2 regions of the Pseudoalteromonas sp. SR41-4 genome follow, and region 1 is predicted to be linked to the other one. Evidence: predicted binding sites of a transcription regulator. Region 1 holds the regulator's gene; the other holds the start of a gene.
The links. The regulator FliA, encoded in region 1, starts transcription of late flagellar genes. The targets are predictions, from matches to a motif close to CTAAAGNTNNNNNNNNNNNNGCCGATA.
Positions count from the first base shown of each region.

Region 2: H5180_RS07265 (DUF4402 domain-containing protein) is a predicted target of FliA. The motif match lies at 3,352-3,378, and genes of this name have one in related genera.

Region 1 covers NZ_JACJEI010000013.1:61,915-73,297, reverse strand. The annotation lists gene H5180_RS12110 (flagellar motor protein) at 1-384, opposite strand, end outside; gene H5180_RS12105 (chemotaxis response regulator protein-glutamate methylesterase) at 377-1,507, opposite strand; gene H5180_RS12100 (chemotaxis protein CheA) at 1,576-3,774, opposite strand; gene H5180_RS12095 (protein phosphatase CheZ) at 3,789-4,553, opposite strand; gene cheY (chemotaxis response regulator CheY) at 4,571-4,954, opposite strand; gene H5180_RS12085 (RNA polymerase sigma factor FliA) at 4,995-5,705, opposite strand; gene H5180_RS12080 (MinD/ParA family protein) at 5,732-6,592, opposite strand; gene flhF (flagellar biosynthesis protein FlhF) at 6,585-8,066, opposite strand; gene flhA (flagellar biosynthesis protein FlhA) at 8,090-10,198, opposite strand; gene flhB (flagellar biosynthesis protein FlhB) at 10,294-11,383, opposite strand, start outside.
Region 2 covers NZ_JACJEI010000006.1:210,515-221,897, reverse strand. The annotation lists gene H5180_RS07280 (hypothetical protein) at 1-1,394, opposite strand, end outside; gene H5180_RS07275 (molecular chaperone) at 1,420-2,214, opposite strand; gene H5180_RS07270 (DUF4402 domain-containing protein) at 2,223-2,693, opposite strand; gene H5180_RS07265 (DUF4402 domain-containing protein) at 2,704-3,297, opposite strand; gene H5180_RS07260 (SPOR domain-containing protein) at 3,417-4,049, opposite strand; gene galU (UTP--glucose-1-phosphate uridylyltransferase GalU) at 4,171-5,049, opposite strand; gene H5180_RS07250 (thymidylate synthase) at 5,085-5,936, opposite strand; gene lgt (prolipoprotein diacylglyceryl transferase) at 5,952-6,755, opposite strand; gene H5180_RS07240 (sulfite exporter TauE/SafE family protein) at 6,768-7,577, opposite strand; gene ptsP (phosphoenolpyruvate--protein phosphotransferase) at 7,659-9,932, opposite strand; gene rppH (RNA pyrophosphohydrolase) at 9,950-10,471, opposite strand; gene mutH (DNA mismatch repair endonuclease MutH) at 10,899-11,383, shown strand, end outside.

The DNA.
Region 1 (11,383 bases):
TAACGCATCTCTAAGTTTTTGCTCGCTGTTACCATCAATCAATAAACTCAGGCCTTTGGCAACGTACGGGTCTGGATGTGTTAATGCTACTTCTTCAAGCGCTAAATACCCTTCTTGGCGAGCTTTTTGTGACCAACTTTTAACTTGCTCAATTGCCCTGTCGATATCATGACTTGGAGGAAAAAACACCCAATGACTTATTCTTAAGACTTTATTAAACGTATGTGCCGGTGTTTGTAGCATTACAGCACCTAACGTACCACCCAAAACAATAATTAATGCTGGGCCATTAAATAAAGCACTTACAACCCCACCCTCTAGTGAGTAACCATAGCCAATCGCCAAAAGTGCAACGAACAGGCCTAAAAACGACAACTTATCCACAACCAATTTCTCGAACTAACCGATTAGCAACCTCTTCAAGTGCGATACTTGCCGACGATAGCCCAGCGTTAGCAACCGCCTGTGGCATACCATATACCACACTGGTTTTTTCATCTTGCGCCCAAATAGTGGCGCCGGCTTGTTTGAGCATTCTTGCACCATCTCGTCCATCAGCGCCCATGCCTGTAAGTACCACAGCTAACACATCACCTTGAAAAGATTTGGCTGTACTAGCAAAAGTAACGTCAACACTGGGCTTATAAGTGATCCGCGCACTGTCGTCCTCAAAAACACGTAACGTGCGATTTCCACCTCGTCCCTCAACCAGCATCTGTTGACCACCTGGCGCTAGATAAGCGACGCCTGGCATTAATCGGTCGCCTTGTTGTGCTTCTTTTACTTTTATTTTGCACAAGCCATTTAAACGAGCGGCAAATGCTGGCGTAAACGCAGCTGGCATATGCTGTATTAACAAAATGGGATGTGGGAAATTGGCCGGCAACTTAGTCAAAATAGTTTGCAGTGCGACAGGCCCCCCTGTGGAGGTGCCTATTGCAACTATTTGATATTTCTTACCCGAAGCACGTGTATTAGCTGCAATGTTCGAAGCGGGCGCTGTGCTGCGGTTAAAACTTCTATCAGGTTGAGTTATCGCAGGTCGACTTGTTGTACCTGCAGAAACGGAAGGTATTGATGTCGGTGTCGGCCTACTGAAGCGTGATAGACGCTTGCGTCCAATTTCTTTTACTTTATTTTGTAATAACTTAATCGCATCTTCATTATTACGAGCAATGTCTTCAAATTTTTTCGGTAAAAAATCTAAAGCACCCGCATCAAGTGCGTCTAAGGTTGCTGTTGCGCCATCACGGGTCAAGGAAGAGAACATCAGAATTGGGGTTGGATTTGCTGCCATGATCTCTTTTACAGCACTAATACCATCAAGCACAGGCATTTCAACATCCATAGTGATTACATCTGGACGCAATTGATTTGTCTTGTCTACCGCTTCTCTGCCATTTACCGCAAAACCAATTACTTCAATATCCTTATCTTGCTCGAGTATTTCGCTCACCCTGCGGCGAAAGAAACTTGAATCATCAACAACTAAAACTTTAACTGCCATTGGCATACTCTATGTAAATTTTATCTGTGAGAGCCATATATAGCTCTCACAATAAGATAAGAATTGGACTAACCTGCGTAATGTTTTAACAGGTTTGGAACATCTAAGATTAGCGCTATACCACCGTCAGACGTGATCGTTGCACCTGCCATACCAGGTGTTCCTTGTAGTAAAGCATCAAGCGGTTTAATAACAACTTCTTCTTGACCAATCAATGAATCCACTACAAAACCAACTTGTTGCGTACCTATTTGTACAATTACAACATGGCCTTGAGCTTTGCGTAATGATCTGTCAGCACCTTTGACTAACCAATGTTCTAAATAAAACAACGGTCGTGCTTTCTTACGAACAATAATGGTTAATTGGCCATCAACTACATTCGTTTTAGTTAGATCTAGGTGGAATATTTCATTAACACCAGCCAGTGGTAATGCAAATGTTTGCTCACCGACAACCACCATCAATGTCGGCAAAATAGCCAACGTTAACGGAACTTTAATTTCTAGGATTGTACCTACACCTAGCTCAGATTGAATACTCACAGAACCATTTAGTTGGGTAATTTTGGTTTTCACCACATCCATACCCACACCACGACCCGAAATATCAGAGATCTGTTCTTTGGTGGAAAAGCCTGGTGCAAAAATAAGGTTATAGGCTTCTGTATCAGATAATCGAGCAGCTTGCTCGTGATCAAGCACCCCTTTATTGATTGCTATTTTTTTCAGCTTTTCGGGATCCATACCAGCACCATCATCTCGGATGGTAAGCAAAATATGATCACCTTCTTGCGATGCTGATAAAGTTACAGTCCCAGTCCTTGCTTTACCTGCCGCTTCACGCACATCAGGCATTTCAATACCGTGGTCTACAGAGTTACGCACCAAGTGGACTAAAGGATCTGCCAGTGCCTCAACTAAGTTTTTATCTAAATCAGTTTCTTCACCCACGAGCAATAAATTGATATCTTTTTTCAAACTGCGGGCTAAATCACGTACTACGCGAGGGAAACGACCGAACACTTTCTTGATCGGTTGCATCCGCGTTTTCATCACCGCACCTTGCAAGTCCGCAGTTACTACATCAAGGTTTGAAATGGCTTTACCCATCGCTTCACTTTCAGTATTGGTTGCTAAACTGACTAGGCGATTGCGCACTAGCACAAGTTCACCGACCATATTCATTATTTGATCAAGGCGTTTTGTATCAACGCGCACAGTGGTATCAGCTTGTGGTGGAACTGATTTTTTCGCAACAGCTGTCGCTGGAGCTGGCTTTTCAGCCGCTTTCGCAGGCTCAGACACTGCTGGTTTAGGCGCAGGTTTAGCTGCGGCAACAGGTGCTGGGGGAGGGACTGGTTTTTGAGCGGGTGTTGGCTCAGTATCTGCAACTGCTTGCGGTGCACTCCCTTTGCCGTGCAATTCATCTAATAATGCTTCAAACTCATCATCGCTGATCTCGTCTGGACTATTACTTTTAGTTGGCTCTGATGACGCTTGGGGCGGTTTAGGCGCAGTATTTTCGGTGCTTGCAGCATCTTTATTACTGACCAAACCAAAGCTACCAACACCATGTAATTCATCTAATAAATTATCGAATTCGTCATCAGTAATATCACTATTTGATGACTCATTGCTAACTGTTACTGCTGGAGTTACAGGACTTTGTCCTTTTCCATGCAGCTCATCTAGCAAACTTTCAAATTCATCTTCTGATATATCATCGATTTGAACATCTTTTTTATCGCTATCAACTTGACCATCAAATAACAAGTCAAATGCAAATGGATCATCAGAATCATCTAAAATAGCATCAGCATCAACAACAGGAGTATCGTCTGCAGGCTCAGCAGCGCCAGTTAGTTCTTCAGCAGTTGGCGGCAATCCCAATTTATGTAACACAGCCAGCAACTCTGGATTTGCAGGTTCTGGTTTTTCTCGGCTTTGGATGGTCGCAAACATTTCGTTGATAGTATCGAGCGCTTGCAAGATCACGTCCATCAGCTCAGAATTAACCTTACGAACACCTTGACGCAATAAATCGAAAACGTTTTCTGCACCGTGACAAGCGTCAACTAGCTCAGTCATACTTAAAAAACCTGCGCCGCCTTTTACCGTATGAAAACCACGGAAAATTGCATTGAGTAATTCGGTATCATCTGGGTTATTTTCAAGCTCCACCAGCTGTTCTGACAAAAGCTCAAGAATTTCTCCAGCCTCTACTAGAAAATCTTGTAAAATATCTTCATCGACTTCAAAGCTCATGCAGTTCTCTCCTCTTAGAAGCCCAAGCTTGATAATAAATCATCAACATCATCTTGCCCTGAGACAACATCATCACGAGATTCTTTATCAATAATTGGCCCTTCAGGGCCTGCAAGTGTATTTTCAGCAGGCGGTTTTTCAATGACTGGTGCTATTGTTTTTGTTTCGCTATCATCTTGGCTACCAAATGCTGTCAACAAGTGGATCAAGCTGTCTTCTACTTCTCTAACAAGCTCTATCACTCGACGGATCACTTGACCTGTTAAATCTTGAAAATCTTGTGCCATCAAGACATTGGTCATGAGTCCTTGCAACTCATCCGTTTTAGTTTGCGAGCTATTCATGAACTTATCTAAGCTGTGGCATAATGTTTTAAACTCACCTAGCTCAATTTCACGATTCATTAAACGATCCCAAGTGGGTTTAATGTCTGAAATATCATCTGCAAGCTGTTGGGCAATTGGTAAACTTGCTTCTACAGCATCCATGGTTTTATTAGCAGCGTTCTCTGTCATTTCCATAACATAGTTTAGACGCTGCTTAGCATCGGGGAGTGCGTCTTTGGTCAAATCAGCTAAACGTGTATCAAGCTCAAAATTTTTCAACGCATCATGAAGCTGACGCGTAAGTTTGCCTACTTCGGCAAATAATTCTGATTGCTCTTTTGACGCCGCATCAATAATTAACTGATCAGCTTTATCTTGTTCACCATTTTCAAGGTAAACCACAAGCTGCCGGGCTTGTTCTAAACTGATCTGAGGCGCAGCTGGTGCTGACATAAGCCTCTCCTATTTATTTAACCTAAACGCTCAAACACTTTTTCCAATTTGGTTTTCAGTGTTGCGGCTGTAAATGGTTTAACGATATAGCCGTTAACACCAGCTTGTGCAGCAGCAACAATTTGTTCTTTTTTAGCTTCTGCTGTTACCATTAAAACAGGGATGTGTTTCAGGCTGTCATCGGCCCTGATAGCGCGCAAGAGGTCAATTCCTTGCATGCCAGGCATGTTCCAATCTGTTACTACAAAATCAAATTCTTGATTCTGCAACATCGGTAAAGCTGTTGAGCCATCATCAGCTTCTTGTACATTTGTAAAACCCAAATCTCTTAACAGATTTTTGATAATACGTCTCATCGTCGAAAAATCATCAACAACAAGAATTTTCATGTTTTTATCCAAAACATCCTCCGGTGAGGTCTGAACCTATATTTACTTACTACTAGTTAATCCAGTCATTGATTTTTGCTTTGAGCTTAATCATCGCCTGACCATGTATCTGACTCACACGCGATTCGCTTACATCGAGTATATGTCCAATCTCTTTTAAATTCATTTCATCATTATAATAAAGCGACAATACTAACCCATCTCGTTCAGGTAAAGATTGTATAGCTGTTAATAATGATTGATTAAAACGTTCATTTTTAACGTTATTAAAGGGCTTGTCTAGTGCTAAATCATGTCCCACTGGTGTGATAACATCTTCATCAATTCCCAAGTCTTCTATACCTAAAACCTTACTTGAATTTACATCACTAAGAATATGATGGTACTCATCTAGCGTAATATCAAGTTTTTCAGCAACTTCACTATCTTTAGGTTCTCGATTCAGGCTGCTTTCTAGCTCACTAATCGCTTCAGCAACTCTGCGGCTATTACGGTGCACTGAGCGAGGAGCCCAATCACCTCGGCGCATTTCATCCAGCATCGCACCACGAATACGAATGCCTGCAAAGGTTTCAAAGCTTGCACCTTTAGTCGCATCAAAGTTTTTTGATGCTTCAATTAACCCTATCATCCCCGATTGAATCAAATCATCGAGTTGCACACTCGCGGGTAAACGAGCGATCAAATGACAAGCCACTTTTTTAACTAAAGAAGCATGTCGCTCAACAATCACATTTAAATTTTGTGTCGATTGATATCCCATCGCTTTATTCACCGATGCCGTCATAGTTAGCCGTTTACTAATTTTTCTATGAAAAATTCTAAATGGCCAGATGGTTGATTAGGTATAGGCCATTTAACTGCTTTTGTCGCTAATGTTTTAAATGCAATTGCCGCTGGAGAATTTGGAAATAAATCAACAATTACTTTTTGACGACGAGTTGCTTTACGCATGTTTTCATCATAAGGGACTGTTGCAACCAATTCCATTGAGACATCCAAAAAGCGATCCGTTACTTTTGAGAGCTTAGCAAATAGTTCGTGGCCTTCACGCATACTGCGCACCATATTAGCAACTATTTTAAACTTATACACACCATGCTCACGACTCAACACTTTGATTAATGCATAAGCGTCGGTTATTGAGGTCGGTTCATCACATACTACTACCATGACATCTTGCGCTGCGCGCGAAAAACTTAATACCATGTCAGAGATACCAGCAGCAGTATCAACAATTAATATATCAAATTCGGTATTCAACTCACTAAAAGCACGAATTAATCCAGCATGTTCTGATGGAGAAAGTTCCACCATACTTTGTGAGCCTGACGTCGCTGGTACTATTTTAATTCCTGCAGGCCCTTCAACTAAAATTTCATCGAGCTCACATTCACCTGATAGTACATGAGATAGATTACGTTCAACCCGAAGCCCTAACATCACATCACAATTTGCTAAACCCAAATCGGCATCCAGAACTAACACTCGGTTTCCGAGCTGACCCAACGCAATCGCAGTGTTAAGTGAGACGTTAGTTTTCCCTACGCCACCTTTACCACCTGTTACAGCGATAACTTTAACGCCGTTATTATTGTTTTGACTCATTTTACGCAGGCCACTTGCTTGATCTAATACTGTGTTAATCATACATCCCTACTGTGCTTGACGCTACTGCTTGGCGTCGTGAATGTTGTGCTTTTGTTCTTTTTAAATACAATTGTTCTGCTTTTTTTACTAATTTCTCTGCATTGGCGACCCGAATGTCCTCTGGAACGCGCTGACCGTTAGTAAGATACCCTATTGGAAGGCGATTTTGAATCGCTATACTAATAATCTCACCTAAACTTAATGATTCGTCTAATTTAGTGAAAATACAGCCACTTAATTGTACCTTCTTAAAATGTCTTACGGTTTCTTGTAAAACATTAATTTGTGCGGTCGCACTGAGCACTAAATAATTGCGAATATCGACACGTTGATTACGCATTAGTGTATTTAGCTGCTCAGTTAAACGTAAATCACGTTGGCTCATTCCCGCAGTATCTATTAATACTAGACGCTTATTTCGTAAATGATATAAAACTTCTGCTAATTCATTGGCATCTTTAACTTGTTTTACACCACAACCGATGATCCGGCCATAAGTAGCTAACTGTTCATAAGCGCCAATACGGTAAGTATCAGTGGTAATTAGCGCAACTTTATCTGCGCCATATTTTTGTGCGCCAAGGGCTGCAAGTTTTGCCACGGTTGTAGTTTTACCTACCCCAGTAGGACCAACAAGTGCATATACCCCGCCTTGGCGAAGGATTTCGTTATTTGTAGTATGCATTTGGTTTTCAACCATTTGCAATAGTGCTTGCCAGGCTTGCTGACGTGACACATCGTCCGGAATAAAGCAGGCCATTTGCTCTGCAACTTCACTGTCGATACCCATTCCAACTAAACGATCGATCATGCATGCGCGAGTAGGATCGCGACGCGCTAAATCTTGTTGCATCAAACCCGATACCTGATACTCAAGTAATTGACGCATCGCAGCCATTTCATCACGCATAGCGGTGATTTCATCTGTTTTGGCTGCACTTTTTGTTAGCATTGGAGTATCTAAATCATCAAAACCACTTTCTAGATCATCATCAAAACCTAAGCTATGTGCTTGCGTTTGTGGACGCGGCGCAGTATCGCGACGAGCAAAGTCACTATGCGCTTGTGGTTCATGGCGAGCTTGCTGTGCTTGATGTTGTTGCTGTGGTTGATACTGAGTAGATGTATCAATCCCTGACTGGCTAAACATAGACGCAAGCTCAGGTGAGCGTGGACGCGGTGATTGGCGCTCTAATAATGCTTGTAAGCTATCAGCTACCGCAGCTTGCGGCTCATGCTGCGCACGTTGTGGCGCAGGTTTAACAAAGTTAGCATTCGTTTGCGGTTGCGCCTTAGCAACATGTGGTTGTGCCGGTGCTTTCGGGGCTGCTTTTTCATAATCAACGGCGGCAACAATCTCTACCCCATTGGCTAATTTTTTATTTGACATGATTACAGCATCTACACCGAGTTCATCTTTAACTTCTTTCAGTGCGGTGCGCATATCTTTAGCAAAAAAACGTTTTATTTTCATGGTTCAACCCCTTTAAAATCCGATTATTGGCCTACTGAGCTGACAATCTTGATCTGTCTTTCGTCTGGTACCTCTTGATAAGACATCACTCGCAATCCTGGAATGGTGTACTTAACAAAACGAGATAACACAGTGCGTAACATTCCTGACGTTAGCAATATCGAAGGTTCACCGGCCATTTCTTGGTTTTGATGCGCTTCATTTAATGATTGTTGAAGTCGCTCTGCAAGTCCTGGCTCTATTCCGGCACCTTCGTCGCCTGCATTTTGTAGTGACTGATGCAACATCTGTTCCAACTCAGGCGCCAAGGTTATGACAGGGATTTCTGATGACATTCCAACCGCGTCTTGAACAATTAATCTGCGCAGTGAAATTCGCACTGCTGCGGTTAATACATCAGGATCTTGGCTTCGAGGGCCATACTCAACAAGGGTTTGTACAATTGAACGCATATCGCGAATAGCAACGCCTTCATTTAATAAATTTTGTAATACTTTAACAATTGCTGTTAGTGGTAAAATATCTGGCACTAGCCCTTCAACTAAACGAGGATGACTTTTTGCCAGCATATCTAATAGATTTTGCACTTCCTCGTGGCCGAGTAACAAGGCCGCGCTGTTAGTTAGTAACTGACTAATATGCGTTGCTACCACAGTCGCTGCATCAACCACGGTATAACCGAGTGATTGTGCTTCATCTTTTTGATCTGGTTTGATCCAAATAGCGTCTAGACCAAAGGCAGGATCTTTAGTAGCAATCCCTTTTATTGGACCAAATACTTGGCCAGGATTAATAGCCAACTCATCACCATGCTTAAGCTCGCCCTCACCACTTGAAACACCCATCATGGTAATTCTGTATGCATTTGGGTCTAACTCTAAGTTATCGCGAATATGCACCGGTGGAATTAAAAAACCAAGTTCTTGAGATAACTTTTTACGTACTCCTTTAATTCGGTTTAATAATTCGCCACCTTGTGATTGATCAACTAATGGAATTAAGCGATAGCCAACTTCGAGGCCAATTACATCAACTTGTTGTACATCATCCCAACCTAGCTCTTTTTGCTCTTGCTTGTTAGCAACACCAGTGCCTGTTGCACCGCCATTGGCAGCTTCTGCTTCCTTAGCAGCCGCTTCTTTGAGCTTACTTTGCTGGGTGTAATACGCTAAATAACCAAGTAAAGCACCAAGGCTTAAAAAGGCAAAATGTGGCATACCCGGGACCAAACCCATCACGATTAAAATACCCGAAGCAATAAATAATGATTTTTCGTTACCGAGTTGTTTCTTAAATTGATCGCCCATATTGAGCGATTCATTTTGACGAGTAACAACAATTGCAGTGCCAATAGATAACAGTAATGATGGTAATTGTGCAACTAGACCATCACCAATGGTCAGTAAGGTATACACTTCCATTGCGTTACCAAAGCTTAAATCATGCTGGATCATACCAACAAACAAGCCGCCAACAATATTGATGATCAGTATCACTATACCAGCAATCGCATCACCTTTTACAAACTTACTCGCACCATCCATCGAGCCATAAAAGTCCGCTTCACGGGTGACTTCTTCACGGCGGTCTCGTGCTTGCTCTGCACTAATAAAACCCGCATTCAAGTCGGCATCAATGGCCATTTGTTTGCCTGGCATCGCATCTAAGGTAAAGCGTGCCGATACCTCAGAGATCCTGCCTGCGCCTTTGGTGATTACCACAAAGTTGATGATGATCAAAATCAAAAACACCACTAAACCAACTGCGTAGTTGCCACCAATTACCACTGAACCAAAAGCTTCGATTACTTTACCTGCGGAATCGCCACCGTTATGGCCTTCAAGCAGCACCACCCGGGTACTGGCAACATTTAGTGCCAAACGCATAATAGTTGCAATCAATAGTACTGCGGGAAACATCCCAAATTCAACAGGCTTCATGGTGTAAACTGTCACTAACAACACCACTAATGCTAAAGCTATATTAAACGAGAAAAGAATGTCGAGTAAAAATGGCGGTAACGGTAAAATCACCATGCCCAGCGCAGCGAGCACCAGCAAAGGTGTACCAACACCTTTTAAATACTCTTTTTTATCTTTATTAAGTTGTTGTAATACAGCTTTAAATTCCATAATTCTACAATTTCAAAAAATTGACACTAAACGGAATTTGCAATAACTATTCCAAGTTATTAATTACGAGCTTAAAAGAATACTGATTATTCAAATCAATACTTATAGGCATCTGGAATTGGGAGTGTTTTATTCAATTTTGTAGGGCGTTTACCACGGCCTTTTTGAAAGCGTTTAAGCTGAAATACATAAGCTAAAACTTGTGCGACTGCAGTAAATAGTTGGTCAGGGATTTGTTCTCCTACTTCGGCAGTATGATACAGTGCTCGAGTAAGCATGGGGGACTCTACAATGGGTACCTCGTTACCTATGGCTATTTTTCTAATTTGCATCGCCATCTCATCAACGCCTTTGGCAACTAATATAGGCGCGCCAGCGCGCTCTGTGTCGTACTTTAATGCCACAGAGTAATGAGTAGGGTTGGTAACAACTACATCGGCATCTGGCACATCCTGCATCATGCGTCGCTGCGACATTTGTCTTTGCGTTTGCCTTATACGCGCTTTAATTTGCGGATCACCTTCAGAATTTTTATATTCATCTTTGACTTCTTGTAGAGTCATTTTTAATTCTTTGTGATGTTTATGGCTTTGATATGGCGCATCAATCGCAGCAATAATGGTTAAGGTGCAGGTCAGCCCTAAAAACATCCATGCGAGTATCTCTAAGGCATGAATGATATTGCCCGGCGCACTTTCAATACTCAGATGAAGAATTTCATCAAAGAAGGTGTTGATCAAAAAAATGGCAAAGCCCGCCACGACCACAAACTTTAAAATCGATTTCACCAACTCGACGCCCGCTTGTGGACCTAACATCCGCTTTATACCTTTTGCTGGTGACATTTTACTGGCTTTGGGTGCTGCCGCCTCCCAACTAAAGTTAAAACCACCTAACAAGGTATTACCTATGATACCCGCCAGCACAATAATAAACACGAACATCGCCATCGGAAATACTAGCGCATCGGCCACCGCTCCCCACACAGAAAACATTTTCGTAGTATCGTAGGTTTCATTGCGGTTCAAACTGAGCATGCGACCCATTATATTATACAGTCCCTTGCCAATCTCAGGTCCGTACATAAGTAATGAAATCGCTGAAAAAATAAGTACAAACATGGTGCCAAGCTCTTTTGAGCGCGCAACCTGGCCCTTCTTTTTCGCGTCGTCTACTTTTTTCCCC
Region 2 (11,383 bases), on a different contig from region 1:
TAAAATTCATCGTCCTCACGCTTTTGCGCCATAGCCCCGGTGTAAATCGCGATATTATCAGTCAAACCACGTTCGTATCGCCCTGCCGCTAACCAGCCACTTTGTTGTGAATTACTTTCACTTCCTAGTAATCGTTTACCTTGCTCTGATACTGATATTTCGTATGCAGCTTCTCCTTGCGCCAATTGATTACCGTCAATAAAGTAATATTCTGTTTTGCGTTCAACTTGCCCTTGAGGACCATAAAAGATCAACTCAAAGTTATTTTCACCATACAGTAAATCAATACTATCGAATATATAACGGCCATATGCAAGGCTTAACTGTTGTTCAATTAAAATGCCATTACGATAAAGCTCAACATCCCAACCAGGCTGGATAGCGCCTGTGAGATTAATCCGATTGTTATCTATTTTGCGATCTAACTGATAATTTGAAAACTTAAAACCACGGCCATATTGACCGTTATAACGACTACCTACTTGCGTTGCAGTGATATCACCAAACTCCAACTCGCTGGCTGCAAAAACACCGAGTAAGCTGTTATTAACATCTTGTTTAGAGAATGTCAGCCGAGAGTCAGTCAGTAAATCTTGTTCACGTCCTGCTAAAAAATATTCTGCTGAAAGGTACGCAAAATCTTGTGCGCCTAATAATGAATAACTTGTACGGCTGCTATCATTATCACGACGATAATTTAGCTGTAAATCAGCCACTGGCATTGAAACCGCCTGATAGGGACTAGCCTTCCAAGGTTGTGTAGGTTGGTTATCCCCTTTACGCTGGTTGTTAAACAAACGCTTTTGCCTTTGTTGTTGCGCAGCAACAGGAAACAATTGCTCCGTTGTAAGCTCTAGCGTTAAATTCGCATAATCAGGGATAATAGCAACTGAGAAGGCGCGCTGTAAAACGGCCGCATCAATATAAATATCATCATCAATTAGTAGTTGCTGCGAAGATAGCGTAACGACTTGATTATTAAAAATTAATTGTTTAGGTTCAGTAGCATTTAGTGTAAATAAGTTTGCTTCATTGATAAACCAACCTGAAGCGGTGCCATTTGCAATATCAACATTAATAGCCAGTTGTAATATTTCGACTAAACCCGATAACCCCAATAACACACCTTGTTCGCTTTTAATCGCAAATGCTTCACCAAGATATTCACCGTTTAAGTGCAGCGAAAAGAGTAAAAATTCACCGGCGGCAATGCGCTGTGCTGCAGGTTGCCTGTGTTCGGCTATAACGGGCTGCTGTGCACTCACTTTCGGGTGCGGTTGATTTAATTTAGTTTGAATAGCTTTAAGTGTGCGCAACACATCAGCAGTTTGCACAGCACTAGCAAAACTCATTGAGCTTAAAAATAAAAGCCCAAGAGTAAATATACGGATCACTTTATTCGCTTAATAACGCTTAAGATTATTTCCCAATAGCGAGTGTGTATGAAGCAAAATCAACCCCTTTATATTCTTCAGCACCTTGATAATCTAGGAAAATACTGCCCTGTGTTGGCAGCTGTTTATCTTTAAATAGGCTCAGTGTTGCAATGGTAGTATCAACTTCTGGATACAGGCTTAAATTGCTAATTTCAGCCACTTTCTCATTCTCGCCTGATGCTGTTTTTATATAAGCGCTGAGTTTTCCATAACTACTAAAGTTGTTATGTCGTTGCAGTTGAACTTGAATTTTTGGCTTGGTCTGATTGGCATTTTTTATAATCTTTGCCTGAGTGATCGTAACATTAGGTTGTTCTGGCTGCTCACGGTAAACAACGGGAATACTAAAGCTCATAATCATGTTGATCTGTATTCCTGATTTTTGCTCTTTATTTTCGTTAGGTAGAGCTTGAAATAATAAGTGCGAGCGGTATTCGCCTTGCTGCAAATCTTTTGGCTTTCGAATTGCAATTTTAACGGTTTGTTTTTCACCTGCTGCTAAGGTCACTTGCTTAGGGGATAAACGTGTCATTGGCGATAAACTGTTTTCGGTCACTTGCGCTAAATTATTATAACCCCCACCTGGTAAAGCTTGTTTTTCACTCCAAACTACTCGATACGTACGTTGTTCATCAGAATTATTGATCACCGTGACTTTAGCACTACGCTGGCGTTCATCAAAAGTAACACGGGTAGGTGAAATCAATAAGTTTGCCATGGCCATTTGGCTAAAAAATGCTGTTAGTAGCACACACATCACTGTTAATTTATTGAACATATCAGTCCTTAGTAGTCAATCGAAATTTCTAGGTTAGTAGTTGAGGAGTAGTCGCCATCTGAATAACTTTTACTACTAGGTTTTGTTATTAATGTGCCGCCAATAAACACTTTCGCCTCACCTAAATCATCAGTGATGGTAGATTTTGGAAAGCCATTAAGACGTACTTCAAAATCGGCGCTGCTGCTACCCTGTGCGTTGTGCTGTAAGGTTACAGAATTAACTAATTGCATAGTTAATTCTGTATGTGCAGGAAAATTGGTTAGTAATAGCTCAGCAGGTCGTCCTTTCTCTAGTACATAAATTTTACCCATAGTATTTATGTCACCGTTCGCTTTGATTATCACGGAACTAACATTACTGTTACTTGGTATGACTAACGTGCCAAAATCAAGCGACTGTTGCTCTATGGTATTTGCGAAATGGTTAGGGCTGTAAATTAAAATACTTACAGCCACTGCATAAGGTAAAAGTCGCACTAGAAGCGATTTAATAAGCGACTTCGATTTGGAAAGTACCTGTGTATTCAACATCTTTGTAAGGTACTGTTGTTACTAAGTTATCTGTAGACAATGTGGCACCAATAGCAAATTCAACTTCACCTTTTTCACTGGCGATTAAGTTTGGCGTTGTCTCGTCATAAGCCGTGTTTATGTTTGGTCCACTAGTAATAAAGAACTTCCAACCATCAATTGAGAATTGCGGCTCACCCGCTCCTTTTGATGCAGATTCAAGCCTTCCTGTGCCTGGTTTAGTAATAGTAAGTGCCGCATTAGGTACTACATCTGACACTGTAAAAGTAGCAGGTGAACCTTCTTCAATGACTGAAATTAAAGCATCTCCGTCATCATTTTTAGTGGTTTTAATTGCTGCATTAGGGTTGGGGTTAATTGTCAGTGTCGCAAATTTGACGCCATCAGCTTGTGCTACAGCACGTATAGTACCAAAACTAAGATCTTCCCCCTTACTTAAAACAACAGTGTTTTGTACTTTAACTGTTGCAGAAAAGTCAGCGCTTGTCGCTAATGTAGGAAAAGAGTGAATTAAAGAAAAAGCGCTAATAATAGCAAGAGATCGTTTCATATTAAATCCTTATAAAAATGGGGCATTACCATAAAGAGCCCCTATCATAAGATTTATCGGCAATTAGAACAATTACTTTAAGATTAATTACATAAAAATCAGATAAATAATTGGCTTAGTTAAAGTGGCTCACCAACAAACGGAGCACTCAGGCATTTTTGGCCTAAACTTTGCGCTAAAGAACAAAATAGATTGGCCTCAGTATAATTTTGAAATGGCCCAACTCGTAACCCATACATGGTAACACCTTTATTTTGACGCTCAGTCATTACAAAATCTAATTGGCTAAATGCCTGTGGATATTGCTGCTGTAACTTTGTTATTTGTGTTCTCACTCTTTGCGGTTTTAAATACAGCCCAAGTTGCGCGCCTGGCAGTGAATTGTTATACAGTGGCTGGGGGCGGTTTTCGATATTTTTTGAGGAGTTAGCAGTATCAGGGGTCTGTATTTTTTCAGCATAATGAGCCACCGTAACATTATCTTCGCGAAGCACCGCTGGGTTTTCTGCAATATCAGTTTGAGAGGAAAGTGCCATTATTAATAGTTGCAAGTCTTCCTCCATCGCAGCTAAACGAGTAATACTCTCTTGTTGCGAGTGCCATTGCTGAACATACTCTTTGACTTGTTGATCAGAAATTAATGCAGGCTGCTGTTCCACCGAGTTAGCATTAATACTACTGCACCCACTAAGCCAGACAGTTGCTGTAACCCACACTGTGGTATACCAAGCTTGCTTTTTAAAACACATCATCTGTTAGCATCAAAAATAAATAATGCCATATTATAAGCAAAGTCAGTGCCAGTTTCAGGATTTTTAAGCAATAAAAAAGTGCCACTAAGGCACTTTTATAAGTTAGGCTCAATAAATGAGCTTAAACTAAGGTTTTAATAAAATCACTTAGTTCATCTTTAAATTCATCACGACGCAGTGCAAATTCAATAGTAGCTTTTAAATAGCCCAACTTACTACCACAATCATGACTACGCCCTTTTATCGCATAAGCAGCAACAGATTCTTTTTCCATCAACATAGCAATTGCGTCTGTTAACTGAATTTCGTCGCCGGCGCCTGCGGGAGTTTTTGCAAGTAATGGCCAAATATTTTTACTTAGCACATAACGACCTACCACAGCCAAATTTGATGGTGCGCTATGCACAGGAGGTTTTTCAACCATATTAAGGATCGCTGCGCTTTGCCCTTGTTCAAGCTTTACGTCGCCTAAATCGACCACACCAAACTTATCAACATCCTGCATAGGCACAGGCTCAACCATTATTTGGCTTTCGCCGTTTGCATTAAAGCGAGTAATCATTTCAGCTAAATTATCTTTTTGAAGATCGCTTTCAACGTCATCAATAATTACGTCTGGTAAAATAACCACAAACGGTTCGTTACCAATAATCGGCGCAGCGCAGTTTATTGCGTGCCCTAACCCTTTTGCTTCACCTTGGCGAACGTGAATAATTGTCACATCTTTTGGACAAATAGCTTGTACTTCAGCAAGTAACTGACGCTTAACCCGCTTCTCTAGCGTTGCTTCTAACTCAAAGCTGGTATCAAAATGGTTTTCAATAGAGTTTTTACTAGAGTGAGTCACTAATACAATTTCTTTAATACCCGCAGCAACCGCTTCATTAACTACATATTGAATCAAGGGTTTATCTACAATCGGTAACATCTCTTTTGGAATAGCTTTAGTAGCTGGCAACATACGGGTGCCAAGTCCTGCAACTGGGATCACTGCTTTCATTATTCTCTCCTTAAAACTATGATGCTTATTAATTGTTACACTGAAAACGGGTATTTAATTGCATCGTGGCATTGATAGCCATTTACCTCAAAGTCATCACGGGTGACCCACGTTTCGATATCTTCGAGTGATTTAATATTTGGATTAATCGTCAACGTAGGTGATGCAAATGGCTCACGCTGTAACTGCACATCGCGCATTAATTCCAGTTGGTTCTCATAAATATGGGCATTAACGATTTTATGATAGGCCTTACCTGCTTTGTGGCCAGTGATCTGCGCGACCAGTGCAAGCAATACAAAACATTGAATTTGATTGAAGTTCAAACCAAGTGGCACATCACAACTACGCTGATACGAGGTTAAATAAAGCGTATCGCCAAGAAGCGAAAAAGTATGCGTGTGCATACATGGGCGCAAACACCCTAACTCAAATTCACCCGGATTATAAAAAGTGATGATCTCGCCTCTGTCATCCACACCATTTTTTAAATTATCAATGACTTTTTTCAACTGATCTAACGCAGTGCCATCAGGGCGTTGCCAATCACGAGCTTGTACGCCATATACTCGGCCCATGTCATCCTCACCTTGGCGGTTCGGATTATTTAACCATGCTTGGTTTTCATTGGCATTAGCATCCCAAGTCATGCAACCTATGTCACGAAATTGCGCAGCGCTACTATAACCACGTAAATAACCTAACAATTCAGCTATCGCCGCCTTGTAGTAACTTTTACGGGTAGTGATCATTGGGAACTTATTATTTGCCACATCATACTCAAGCTCGGCATTGATAACCGTTAAGCAACGAGTTCCTGTACGTTTATTTTCAACCCATACGCCTTCATCAACGATGCGCTGACATAATTCTAAATATTGTTTCATTGTTAACTTCTTTTATTAAGCTTTGCTGGCAACAGCTGGCTGTGGCTTTTTATACGCCCATATTATCAAACCTAGGCCTGCGATGACCATCGGCAATGACAATATTTGCCCCATTGAAATAAAGCCGCCAAATAAACCTAAATGCGCATCGGGTTCACGTACGTACTCAACGCAAAATCTAAATACCCCGTAGCCTAGTAAAAATAATCCGCCTACGCTGCCCGCTGGACGTGGCTTTTTTGTAAACACATACAGAATAATAAACAGCACTAGGCCTTCTAAAAATGCCTCATACAACTGTGATGGGTGACGCGCCAGTGGACCACCAGTTGGGAATACCATAGCCCATGGTACATCGGTAGTTCTGCCCCATAATTCGCCGTTAATAAAGTTACCAATACGCCCTGCTAAAAGGCCAACCGGCACTAGCGGAGCAACAAAATCCCCCACTGCAAGTAACTGTTTTTTACGTGTCCAGGCAAACACACAAATAGCGGTTATCACCCCTAAAGTGCCACCGTGGAAAGACATACCACCTTGATCGATTCTAAATAAATACAGTGGATTTTCTAAAAAATAACTAAATTGATAAAACAGTACATAGCCAATCCGACCACCCAGAATGACTCCCAACATACCGTAGAACAGTAAATCACTGACCTCTTCTTTTGTCCACCCCGAGTTAGGTTTAGCCGCTTGCCTATTTGCCCACCACATCGCAAAAGCAAAACCAATTAAATACATTAAACCGTACCAACGTACGCTGAGAGGACCGACAGAGAAAATAATCGGATTGATGTCTGGAAATTCAAGAGCCATAAAAATTAAACCTTAACTAAAAACCATTTGAAGCGCGATAATAACCAGTAACACCGCGAACACTTTTTTTATCGTTGAAACAGGTAAATAATGCGTTGCTTTGGCTCCAATTGGTGCCATAAACCACGAAGTTATCACTATACCTAATAATGCTGGTAAATACACAAAACCTGCAAAGCCATGTTGTAAATCGGTTACTTGCCAACCAGCGCTGATATACCCCACAGAGCCAAATAACGCAATCACAATGCCACATGCTGCCGCGCAGCCTATGGCTTTTTTAATATCAACTGAAAAATAATGTAGTAGCGGCACAATCAATGCGCCGCCACCAATACCAATCAAACCTGATAATCCGCCCATCACTGCACTAATAGCGCCAATAATTGGGCCTCTTGGCATAGGTTTGACCGCGACAGGTTTATTACGAGCAGACAACACCATACGAGCAGCAATAAACACCACACTAACAGCAAAAACGATGCGTAATAACTGTTCTGGAATTAAACTCGCGGCAAAACCACTGATCAGAGCACCAAGTCCAACGCCAGACATAACCCAAGGCGCAATTTCCCATGGCACATTTTGATTCTTATGGTGCGCTAATGCAGATGACGTTGAAGTGAATAAAATAGAGGCAAGCGAGGTAGCAATAGCAATAACCAGTACATGATCAACCGCAACAACATTAAAATGCACTAATAATGAACTCAGTACTGGCACAATAATTAATCCGCCGCCAATGCCTAATAACCCAGCTAAAAAACCAACCACACAACCTAATAGCGCGCAGCTGATAATCAGGATAACTAAATCATGCATCGTACACTCTTATAAAATTGAATTTATTATATGCATATACTAATCGATTATATCGAATCTTTACAGCACTCGTTTAGGCTACTAAGAAGCCTGATTTGGGGTATAAAATAATTCACCAAGTTGATGCTCAATCATAAAATTACGCGTTAACCTAAGCACTTGTTTTGCAGTAGATTGTGCTAAACACTCCGCCAGTAATGCTTCCATATCGCTGGCTTTTAAACGTCTTAATACCCATTTAACTTTACTTAATGATGAATAGTTCATACTCAAGCGTCGATAACCCATCGCAATCAGCAGTATTGCACCTTCAGGATCGCCACCTAATTCACCACATAAACTAAAGGACATTTCATATTGCTGACACTCTTTTGCAACTTTTTGCAGTACTCTTAATACCGCAGGATGATAGGGATTAAATAAATCAGCAACACGCGCATTAGAACGATCGACGGCAAGTAAGTATTGCGTCAAATCGTTACTACCCACAGAACAAAAATCTACTTTTTTAGACCATTCAGGGAGCATAAATACACTTGAAGGGACTTCTAACATTACGCCAATCTCTGGGCGTTCAATGGCTTGCTCTGGGTATTTTTCTTCCAGTTCAAAATAGGCTTGCTCTAACAACGCTAAAGATTCATCAACCTCTTCGGTACCGCTTATCATTGGCAGCATAATTTTTAAATTACCTAAACCAATATTTGCTCTAACCATGGCTTTGAGCTGATCTAAAAAGATCTCTGGGTGGTCCAATGTGACACGAATACCCCGCCAGCCTAAAAATGGGTTTTCTTCAGTAATATCAAAGTAATCAAGTGCTTTATCACCACCAATATCAAGCGTACGCATCACTACAGGTTCTGGATGATAACTGGCTAATACTTCGCGATACCAATTCTCTTGTTCTATTTGTGATGGAAACTGGCCTTTTTGCATAAACCAGGCTTCAGTTCGGTATAAGCCAACGCCATCACAGACTTTGGTGTTAGCTTTTTCAGTATTGAGTTCCAAACCAGCATTGAGCAACAAGCTAATATGCTCGCCATCTAATGTCACTGCATCGCATTCTTGCTCAGCCACAAACTTGTCGTTTAATAGACTTTCTTGGTGCTGTAATTGTAAATACTCATCTTGTAGCATTTGCGAAGGCGAAATATATAATCGCCCTGCGTATGCATCTAAAATCATTGGTTTACCATCAAACTGCAATAACGGTAAATCTTCAATACCCCAAATTGCAGGGATCCCCATGGCACGGGTTAAAATTGACGCATGACTATTTGCCGCACCGTTAACACTCACCACGCCAACTAAATGGCCTTTAGGCACTTCTGCAAGCATGGCTGGGGTTAAAGTATTAGCGATCAGTACTGTATCTTTAGGATAACTTTTTACTGCGTGTTCAGTATTTACGAGGTGATGCAGTACGCGCAGGCCGATATCTTTAACATCAACCGCACGCTCTTTGATATAAGGATCCTGCATGGCATTGAATTGGGAGATCAATCGTTCGATCACTATTTTCAATGCACTTTTTGCACACCAGCCCTCTTGCAGCTGTGCTTCAACATTCTGCCCTAAACTTTTTGCATCCAGTAGTTGCTGATACACCTCAAATACTGCCAACGCTTCTTTAGGGATGGAATCGCTAAGAGTCATCGACAAGGTGTTAAATTCTTTGCGGGTTGCAGCAACAGCTTGAGTAAATAAGCGGCGTTGCTCAATACAGTTATCGTCTTTTTTTAATTCTATCGATTTAAAGTCAAGTTTCGGCAGAATAACAAACGCCTGCCCTATCGCAATTCCTGGCGCGCTAGAAACCCCTTTTAGCACCGAGGTCTGATGAGAAAACTCATCTTGGCGAAGAACTTCTTTGATTTCTGCATGGGCTAATTGCGACGCTAGTTGCGCAGATAACGTAATTAAAAAAGACTCTTCATCTTGACTAAATACACGGGCAATTTTCTGTTGTACAACAATAACGCCCAGTACTTTTTTTTGATGAACTACAGGCACAGACAAAAATGCGTTGAAGCCTTCTTCGTCCACTTCAGGAGAGAGTTTAAAACGGGGGTGAGACTTGGCAAAGGCAATATTAATAGGTTCTTCTCGTTGTGCTACTAAGCCAACTAAACCTTCGGTAAAACCGATTCTAAACTTACCCACGGCTGCGGGATTAAGCCCTCTGGTTGCCATTAATACAAAATTATCTTGACTGTAATCAGCAAAATAAATGGAGCAGCACTCAGTTTTCATGGCATCTTTCACCATTTCAACAAAACATGCTAGCGCACTATCCAAACTCGCTTGTTGCGAAACGGACTCGGCAATAGCTCTGAGTGTAGCCAGCATAATACTGCTCCTTTATATTATTTACCTTTATGGCGCCAAGTATCTTTGGACTGTTCACGTTTATTAAAAGGCATCGCAAAGGGTGCGAATTCTTTCATAACACGGCGATAAACATCGCGTTTAAACGATACAACTTGCCTTACCGGATACCAATAACTTACCCACCGCCAATCATCAAATTCCGGATGATGTGTTTTTAGTAAGTTGACGTCTTCGTCTTTACAACGCAGTTTCAATAAAAACCATTTTTGCTTTTGCCCAATACACACCGGACTGGAGTCTCGGCGGATCAAACGCTTGGGCAATTTATAACGTAACCAATGTTTTGAACTTGCGACAATTTCTACATCTTCAGGACGCAAGCCGACTTCTTCGTGTAATTCACGAAACATGGTCTGCTCTGCTGTTTCGCCACTATCAACACCACCTTGAGGAAACTGCCAAGAATGCTGACCATAACGTCTGGCCCAAAAGACCTGTCCCTGATTATTGCAAATTACAATTCCGACATTGGCACGAAAACCTTCGGCATCAATCACCTTAGTGCCTCATTTGTAAGTCGATTTTTAATGATTGTTCCACATTACCTGCAATACGGCAAACAATATTCAGAGTTTTACGCATCTTACTCACAGCTTGTGCATAACTTTAGTTTATACAGCTCATTTTGCAAACAAATCCACAATAACAGATCCAATAACTTGCCTTTTCCACAGTTTCTGTGGATAACATTGTTCATAGTTATGTATTTATCCCAACAAGTTTTCAACACAGCTTAAAGGCTTTGCAAATTTAACAGTTAAAAACCATTAAATTCAATACATTAAGCTTAAAGTCAGCAAGTTTCACCTTGCCTAAAAACACAGCAAACTATCACTGAACAAAAAACACCCAAACGCAAAGATATCCACGGTTAAACTCTTTTGCTATCATGAGTAGTGAATTTATACAACCAAATAACTCGCTATGAAACCGATAAAACCACATTCAATCAATGAATTAATGCAACGTGTTAGCAACATTTCAGGGCTGACATTAGGCCAATTAGCAAGTCATTATCAGTTTAAAACACCTGAGCATTTATTAAAGGAAAAAGGCTGGACGGGACAATTGATTGAATATGCATTAGGTGCAACGGCAGGTTCCAAACCAACCCCTGATTTTGAAGAGCTCGGGATTGAACTTAAAACGTTACCAATCTCATATAAAGGCAAACCATTAGAGACCACTTTTGTGTCTGTGACACCGTTATTGAATGTCACAGGTATGACATGGCAGCAAAGTAATGTGCGTAAAAAACTCAATCATGTCTTGTGGCTACCCATTCTAGGCGAGCGAGACATTGTGCCATTTGATAGGACCATTGGCAGTGGCTTTTTATGGCAACCCTCCGCTGAGCAAGATGCGCAGTTACAGCGAGACTGGGAAGAGCAAATGGAGTTGATTGCACT